DNA from 2 places in the Exiguobacterium sp. s26 genome. Region 2 is predicted to be linked to the other one. Evidence: predicted binding sites of a transcription regulator. Region 2 holds the regulator's gene; the other holds the start of a gene.
What was found. Region 2 encodes NrdR, which represses ribonucleotide reductase genes. Its sites were predicted from a motif close to AACACNATATATNGTGTT; they were not measured.
Positions count from the first base shown of each region.

Region 1: the regulator NrdR is predicted to act here: its motif matches at 2,357-2,374, upstream of KNP82_RS11740 (anaerobic ribonucleoside triphosphate reductase).

Region 1 covers NZ_JACSLS010000007.1:101,402-105,830, reverse strand. Annotated here, with positions in the region: gene mutL (DNA mismatch repair endonuclease MutL) at 1-318, shown strand, start outside; gene KNP82_RS11750 (50S ribosomal protein L25/general stress protein Ctc) at 482-1,150, shown strand; gene KNP82_RS11745 (formate/nitrite transporter family protein) at 1,359-2,201, shown strand; gene KNP82_RS11740 (anaerobic ribonucleoside triphosphate reductase) at 2,391-4,235, shown strand; gene nrdG (anaerobic ribonucleoside-triphosphate reductase activating protein) at 4,213-4,429, shown strand, end outside.
Region 2 covers NZ_JACSLS010000001.1:477,726-482,154, reverse strand. Annotated here, with positions in the region: gene KNP82_RS02375 (DnaD domain protein) at 2-1,354, opposite strand; gene nrdR (transcriptional regulator NrdR) at 1,397-1,864, opposite strand; gene KNP82_RS02365 (hypothetical protein) at 1,877-2,248, opposite strand; gene speD (adenosylmethionine decarboxylase) at 2,360-2,746, opposite strand; gene KNP82_RS02355 (glyceraldehyde-3-phosphate dehydrogenase) at 2,978-4,009, opposite strand; gene KNP82_RS02350 (site-2 protease family protein) at 4,165-4,429, shown strand, end outside.

The sequences.
Region 1 (4,429 bases), on a different contig from region 2:
GGTGGCAACACGTTCCTCGTCCGGGAGATTCCGACGTGGTACCCGCAACATGATTTGGAAGGGACGGTCCGCGATTTGATTGAGATGGCGATTCGGGACCGCTCTGTCAATCTCGCCAAATATCGGGAAGACGCGTCAATCTTGATGGCGTGCAAGCGCTCGATTAAAGCGAACCATCCATTGAACCATGAGATGATGCGGCAATTGCTGCATGACCTCAATCAGACGACGTCCCCGTATACGTGTCCGCACGGGCGACCGATCTTGGTGAAATGGAGCACGTACGAACTTGAGAAGTTGTTCAAACGGGTTATGTGACACGCTTGTAATCTTTTTTTAACCGGCTGTAACGTTTATGTCCTGGTGCCTATGGGAACAATATACACATGTCACTCAACGCATCGAGGTTGAGAGGTGGCTTTTTCACTGCCTCACCCTCAAGATGTAGACATGATCGATAAACCAGTAGGGGGAAAAGATTATGGCAGACACGCTTAAAGTAACGAAACGAGAATTACGACCACGTTCGGTCCGCGCAAACTTGCGTAAAGAAGGTAAAGTACTAGGTGTCGTCTACGGCTATAAAGTCGAGAGCACACCAGTTGCATTCGAGGAGATGGCACTTCGCAAGATTCTCCGCGAACACGGTGACAATGCGTTAATCGAGTTGAACATCGACGGCAAGAAAGTAAACACGCTCGTTCACGGGACAGAAGTTGATCCGTTCACGAACGAATACAAGCACGTCGAGTTCATGGCCGTGAAGATGGACGAAGCGACGGAAGTCGAAGCAGACGTCACACTCGTCGGCGACGCGAAAGGTGTCAAAGAAGGCGGCTTCTTGGCGCAAACGCTCTATAAAGTAACGGTATCGGCGACACCGGCTAACATTCCGGAACGCATTGAACTAGATGTTTCTGAACTCGGTATCGGTGATTCGGTCACGGTAGCTGACATTCCAGAGAACAAAGACTATGACATCGTCTCGGATGGCGAGCTTCAAATCGCATCTGTTAACGAGCCGGTCTCTCTTGAAGAGCTCGAGGCAGACACAGACACAACGACAGAAAGTGAAGCCGAAGCAACTGAAGAAGAGTCAGCTGAGGCATCATCTGAAGAGTCTGAAGAGAAGTCTGCAGACAAAGAATAAGCTGTATCGAACGACCCTTTGCGAAGGGTCGTTTTTTTCGTCACAAATCCGACAAATGTAAACGATTACGATGTGAAAAATGTGTCAACACGGTCCAAGGTCGATTGCAATTTATTGGATTCGGGCTTATATTGTTAATGATTTCACATGTTCGTTCTTATTATATGGGTTCATTCAAACAGAAAGAAGGGTTTGTGACATGGCATCAATGGAAATCCATGCACTCGAATCATTACGGAAAAAAGCTCAGGCATCTTCGCAAATGATTCATTATCGGCCAATGGAATACTTTTTACGGGCAATGCTCGCGGGGATCTTTATCGGATTCGCTTCAATCTTCACACTTAAAGTCGTCAACGGGATGTACTTGATCGATTCGCCGTTCACGACACTCATCGGTGGGTTCTCATTCGGGATCGCCCTTGTCATGATCATCTACGGCGGAGCCGAACTGTTCACGGGGAACACAATGTATTTCACGACCTCGACGTTACGCGGCTATACGACGCTCAGCGACACGATGCTCGTCTGGTTACTTTGTTTCGTCGGGAACGCGCTCGGTGGCGTCTTGTTCGCCTTGTTGCTCGCCCCGACCGGCGTCATCCAAGAACTCGGGATGGACAACTGGCTGTTCGCGGTCGTCGAGAGCAAGATGCATCATACGACGGTCGAGATTTTCTTCCGTGCCATCTTCTGTAACTGGATGGTCTGTCTCGCGATTTTCTTACCAAAACAGATGAAAAATGAGTTCGCTCAAATCTTCTCGATGATTTTCCTCGTCGCCGTCTTCTTCGCGTCAGGATTTGATCACGTCATCGCCAACTTCGTCTTGTTTGCGCTCACGCTCGTCGTCCCACACCCTGAGGCGATTAGCTTTGCCGGCGCCATCCACAACTTGATTCCGGCCACGTTCGGTAACATCATCGGCGGCGCCTTGTTCATGGGTGCGATTTATACGTGGTTGAACGCGAAAGGCTTGCGCGAAGCCCAAGAGTCAGAGGAAAAAGAAGAAGTTGAGTTAAAAATCGTGAAACCGGCAAAAGAATTATAAGTTGGATCACTTGAAAGAACGGTCGAGTCCATATGCGGGCTCGGCTGTTTTTGCGTTTATATCACAACCAACGCTCACAATTTAGACTCCACATCTCTATGCTCAAACATGACATAATCTATATATGGAATTGAAAAGAGTTATGAACTCGATTCATATCAATATATAGTGAGGTGATGCGGAGTGAACATGCTCCAGCTTTATGAAGATGTCTGTGTTCTCCCAGATCAAGATCTCGTACAAGAGAACGCCAACGTCGACGGGAAATCACCACTTGGCAAACTGGCACGATTATCCTCGGAAGTATCGAAACAGCTGTCGACAACGTACTTATTGTCAGAGCGGACACGTCAGGCCGTCGCAGACAACTTTTTGTACATCCATGACGCCGACTATTACGTGACGGGATCGACGACGTGTTGTCAAATCCCGCTCGGCGAGTTGCTGACGAACGGATTTCATACCGGACACGGGACGATTCGACCGCCCCAGGACATCCGTTCGGCGATGGCACTCGCTTCGATCATTCTTCAAGCGAACCAGAATATGCAACACGGGGGTCAAGCGTTCCCGATGTTTGATGTCGATTTAGCGCCATACGTCGAAAAGACGTATGAACGTCAACTCGAGCGGCTCAAGAAACTTCCGGTCGAATGGTCGACCGAGCAACTTCTCGAAGTCGCTGAGACCGAGACAATCACAGCGACGTATCAAGCGTGTGAGGCGTTCATCCATAACGCCAATTCGATGCATTCGCGAGGAGGCGGCCAAGTGCCATTCGTCTCCATCAACTATGGGACTGACACGAGCCGTTGGGGCCGGATTTTCATCCGCGAGTTGTTGCGTGCGACCGAGCGAGGGCTCGGCAACGGGGAGACGCCGATTTTCCCGATTCAAATCTTTAAAGTAAAAGAGGGTGTCAATTTTCATGAAACCGACCCTAACGTTGACTTGTTCCGACTCGCCTGTCGCGTGACGGGCAAGCGTCTATTCCCGAACTTTTCCTTCGTCGATGCCCCGTTCAACTTGCAATATTATGATGGGAGCCATGACTCAGAAGTCGCTTATATGGGGTGTCGGACACGAGTGATGGGGAATCGTCATGGCGCCGAGACGTCAATCGGACGAGGCAATTTATCGTTCTCGACCTTGAACTTGGTTAAGATGGCGCTCGTCGCTTCGGACATCCATACATTTTATGAGACGCTCGACGCCTACGTCGACGTCGCCATCGATCAATTGCTCGAACGGTACGACTACCAAGCGAAGCGTCATGCCGACGAATTCCGCTTCCTTTACGCTCAACACGTCTGGAGGGGCAGCGAGAGACTCCAACCGGAAGAAGAGCTACGGGATGTACTGAAGCAAGGGACGTTGTCCGTCGGTTTCATCGGTCTCGCCGAAGCGCTACGCGTGCTCACAGGCGGCACGCATGCCGATTCACGGGAAGCGGAACGTCTCGGACTCGATATCGTCACTCATTTACGTGATCGGATGAGACAGGCGGCAGAGCAGCACGATTTAAACTTTTCGCTCTTGGCCACGCCGGCCGAAGGATTGTCTGGGAAGTTCGTATTGAAGGACCAGCAGGCGTTCGGGATGATTGAGGGTGTCACCGACCGCGCCTTTTATACGAACTCGTTTCATGTGCCGGTATACCAGTCAGTGTCGATTCGTGACAAGATTCGGTTGGAGGCACCGTACCATGCGCTCTGTGACGCGGGTCATATCACTTATGTCGAAGTCGACGGGTCGCTCGCCCATAACCCGGAAGCGGTCGAAGCGATCGTCCGGCTCATGCGAACCGAAAACGTCGGCTACGGTTCGATTAATCATCCCGTCGACCGGTGCGGTAACTGTGGCCTCGAGGGAACGATCGATGCCGCGTGCCCGACGTGTGGCGAGGAAGAGCAGATTGAACGGATTCGTCGCATCACCGGCTATCTGGTCGGCACGATGGACCGATGGAATTCGGCGAAACGAGATGAAGAACGAGCGAGGGTGAAGCATCATGCGCGTCCTATCCGTACTTGACGAATCGGTTGTCGACGGTCCAGGCATTCGCACGGTCATCTTTACGGCGGGATGCCCTCATCGCTGTCTTGGATGTCACAATCCGGAATCATGGAACCCGCGAGGTGGGGAAGACGTACCAGTCGAGGACCTGCTCGCCCGAATCGAACAATCCGGGTGGGACGGTGTCACCGTCTCGGGCGGAGAGCCGTTCC
Region 2 (4,429 bases):
CTCATCCTTTCTCTTTCAATTCATTCAACAGCTTAACGAGTTCCGCGTCGTCTGGGACCGATGCCTCGAGCTCTTGTTTTCGTTTTTGATCGTACGTCCGTTGCTCTTTCGCCTCGTCTTCGAGCCATTTTGGCATCTCGGTCTTGTCTTTGCGTCTCGAGCCGACGGTCGTCCGCTGTTGCACATTCTCCCGTTTCTGCTGTTTCTTCTCGATGAGCGCATCTTGTGTCGCTTCTTGTTCCAACGCGTCTTTGGCGTTTAAATAGCCCGCCGTCTTCCAACTCGTCGCGATCCGCATGACATAGTTCTCACTGAGCCGCGTCTGCTTCTTCACTTCGATACAGTAATAGAACAATGCATTGATGACACTTGGCGCGAGCCCGAGCGTATCGACGAGATCGATAATGAGTTGCTCGTCACTCTTCGACAGTTGTGGCGTCTTCCGTAACGTCGACACGTATTGATGCGGATGCGCTTCTTCCATGACCGTCACGTCATGCAAATCACCAATTTCCGCCTTTTCGATTTCATCTGACTTTACTTTCCGATGCCGTGTCTGTTTCTTCTTCAACTGCAGCACCATCTGGCGGCAGCCGTCGCGCTTCTCTTGCTCGCTGAGCGGGAGATACGCCTCGTGGACGAAATACTCCTTCAACATCTCGGCCATCGTCTCTTCATCGATTTGGGAGACATAGGCGAGTTTCGTAATCGTCTCATCGAGCTTCTTCGTGAAGAAACCGACGGGGAAGTTCGTCAGTTTTTTGACGATTTCCATATCGAACGTATAGTTGATCTCGATTTTTGCGCGGTCGGGTTTCTCGTAGTTCTTTTGGGTGAACGCCATGTGATTCACACCTTTGACGTCGAACACTTCATTAAAGTCTTTCGTCACCTCGATAATCCCGGCCGGCAATGGATCAATCGTGAATCGTCCTTGCAACTGTTTGAAGCGGACTTCCCCGACTTTATAGAAGAGAAAACTCGACAACAGTCCGTCGTTCAAGAACGTATGGGGTGCGAGCGGGACACGCAGTTGATACACGTACTGGGTCAAGCGCTCGTCTTTCGTCTTATATGTCCGGACGAGACCAATCGCCTCGAGCCGGAACAGACAGTCCGTCAGCTCGTTAATCGAGTAGTCGAGCATCTCACAGAGCGCGCTGTGCGACATATAGTTCGATTTCATCTTTCCGGGTTTCAGCTCGCTCCAAAGCGTCTGATACATCGCGAGCGCCTTCACGCCGATGACCGGCTGATATAAGTGATACAACGACTGATACGACTCGCGATCGATGAGCCCGGTGCTCATAATCAACAGTTCGTCAGTCCCGTACAGGATTCGTTCTTTTTCCATGATAGGTCTCCCCTGAAAAAAGGCGACCAGCAGGCCGCCCCTCTAGTTGGTCGATTTTTCTTGCTTCATTAAATCTTCAAGTTCTTTAAAGAACACAGAGATATCTTTGAACTGGCGATAGACGGACGCGAAGCGGACGTAGGCCACTTCATCGACACGTGCCAATTCATTCATCACGAGCTCACCGACTTGTTCACTCGGAATCTCCGATTGGCCAAGGGCCCGTAGCTGCTGTTCGACTTTCGTGACCACACCTTCGAGTTGTTCCAGCGTGACCGGACGTTTCTCGCACGCCCGAATAATGCCGCGAAGCACTTTCTCCCGGCTGAACTCTTCCCGATTCCCGTCTTTTTTGACGATGATGAGCGGGGTCTGTTCGACCGTTTCAAACGTGGTGAAGCGATAGCCGCACTCCTCGCATTCGCGACGGCGACGAATCGAATAGAAATCTTGTACTGGTCGGGAGTCGAGCACTCTCGTTCCATTATGATCGCATTTAGGACAACGCATGCTCAGCCCTCCTTATCGTTCGACAGATTGATTCCCGATGGCGCGGAGCGGGAATTTCACTTGCAGCGCCTCATAATATGTGGTGACGATTTGACCAAGGTCCGGCCCGAGCATCTGATCCCGGTTCAACGTGAAGTCGACAGCCGTACGTCCGCCATCCACTTGAATGACTGTCGCCAGCGCGTCCCAGCCGTCGCCGTTAAACGCCACTTCGCCCCGGTCTGTATCGACACGGCGAACCGTTTGTCCTTGTGCCTCAATTCGTTCGCGGAGCCACGTGAGCACGGCGGTCGGCGATGCTGCCACGTAACGTGTGCGCAGCGCCTCATTTTTATGCGAATCGTCCGTCTGGACATGTGTTTGAAACTTATCCAATAATCCCATTATCCACCTCGACACCTTATTTATATAGGTTAAGCATATCAAAATTAAGCGGTTAACAAAACAATTAAAAGGGCTGACCGAAATTCGGCCAGCCTCAAAAGGTCAATCTGATTATTTGCTGATTGCAACTTGCGCTTCCGGAACACGAATCGGTCCCATTCCGCGATCAAGTTTCACGTCCTCACGAACTTTTGCTTCCAAGCCTTCCGCGATGTACTGCGAAGCTGTGGCCGGATCGATTCGGTCCCCACATGTGAACACATCGACTGATGCGTAGCCATGCTCTGGGAAACTGTGAATCGTTAAGTGTGATTCTGAGATGATAACAACTCCACTTACACCGTGTGGCGCAAATTTGTGGAAAGCGACTTCGCGGACTTCAGCGCCCGAACGAAGTGCTGCATCGACGAACAAGCGCTCGATGTAGTCGATATCGTTCAATTTGTCGGGATTGCACTCCCAAAGTTCTGTAATAATGTGACGTCCCATAGTATCCATATTAGTGGATCCCCCTTTACATCAATGGTCTCAAAGTAGTTGATGTTCACTCACTTTGTGCCTGAATCGCCCACAACCACGGGGGCAAGTTAGTCCTAAGAGGTCCTAACCCTTTAAGTTGCGTTTGTCAGACCAATTGAAGTTCACGAGTTAGAGTGTATCGTGTTTGGGACGTCGATACAAGACATTTGTTTCAATTCATTAAAAATATTTTTGTGTAAATATATTTTTTCAAACGCGGGTTTCTTGTTGACCGATTTGTAAGTAGCTCGCGACCATATCCAACAAGTCGACGACACGGCACGAATAGCCCCATTCGTTATCGTACCAGGCGAGGACTTTGACGTGATTGCCCCCGAGCACCATCGTCGAATCGGCATCGATAATCGATGAACGTTCATCCCCGTTGAAGTCGATGGAGACGAGCGGTTCGTTCGAGACACCGAGGATGCCCGTCATCTCTCCGTGAGCCGCGCGCTCGAACGCCTCGTTCACTTCATCGACCGTCACGTCACGGTGCAACTCGACGACGAGGTCGACGAGTGAGACGTTCGGTGTCGGTACGCGAAGTGCCATCCCGTTCAACTTCCCTTGCAATTCAGGCAAGACGAGTCCGATGGCTTTGGCAGCCCCAGTCGAAGTCGGTATAATGGAACTACCACAAGCGCGAGCGCGCCGTAGGTCTTTATGCGGATTGTCGATATTGTTTTGATCATTCGTATAGGCATGCACGGTCGTGACGAGCCCCGTCTCGATTCCGAACGTCGAGTCCAATACTTTAACGACCGGACCGAGACAGTTCGTCGTGCACGAGGCGTTCGAGATGACGTGATCGTGCTCCGGTAAATAATCACGATCGTTCACCCCCATGACAATCGTCCGCAGCTCCCCTTTTCCTGGTGCCGTCAAAATAACTTTCTTCGCACCTGCCGTCAAATGTTTTTTCGCCCCGACATCTGAATTAAATTTACCAGTCGCCTCGATGACGATTTCAACCCCGAGCTCATTCCACGGCAACCGCTCCGGATCACGCTCGGAGACGAGCATGATTCGCTTCCCATCAACTTCAAGCGCATCCCCATGCGCCCGGACCGTGAGTGTGAACGGTCCGTGGACCGTGTCGTGCTTAATCAAGTGGGCGAGCGTCTCCGCCGGATAACTCGCATTGATGGCGACCACGTCGTGACGCCCTTCGAGCATCAATTTTCGGAACACCATTCTCCCGATTCGACCAAATCCATTGATTGCAACTTTCGTCCCCATGTAAAGTCCCCCTTTTTTCTGCGTTACGACACCATTATAACGGAAAAATGGAAGCGTTTTCACTATGAATCGTCACATTTCTTTCACTTTTTTACAGTTTCAGATTTGAAAAAGAGGGAAATTTGGTGAAGAGCTTGGAAAGGAGCTAGGACAGCATGTTCGATTGGACCGATTTAGACAAATTTATCATCTCGTTTTTCATCATTTTGCCGATAGTGACGATTATCCATCAATTCGGCCATTTCTTCTTCGCGAAACTATTTGGGGGTTCGCTCGATATGGAGATTGGGACCGGTAAGAAATTATTCAAAGTCGGGCGCCTGCAATTCAACCGTGTCTACTTCTATGACGCGTGGTGTCAGTTCAGCGACTTGAAATATAGTAACCGCTTGACCCGGAGTCTCGTCTACGCGGGCGGAT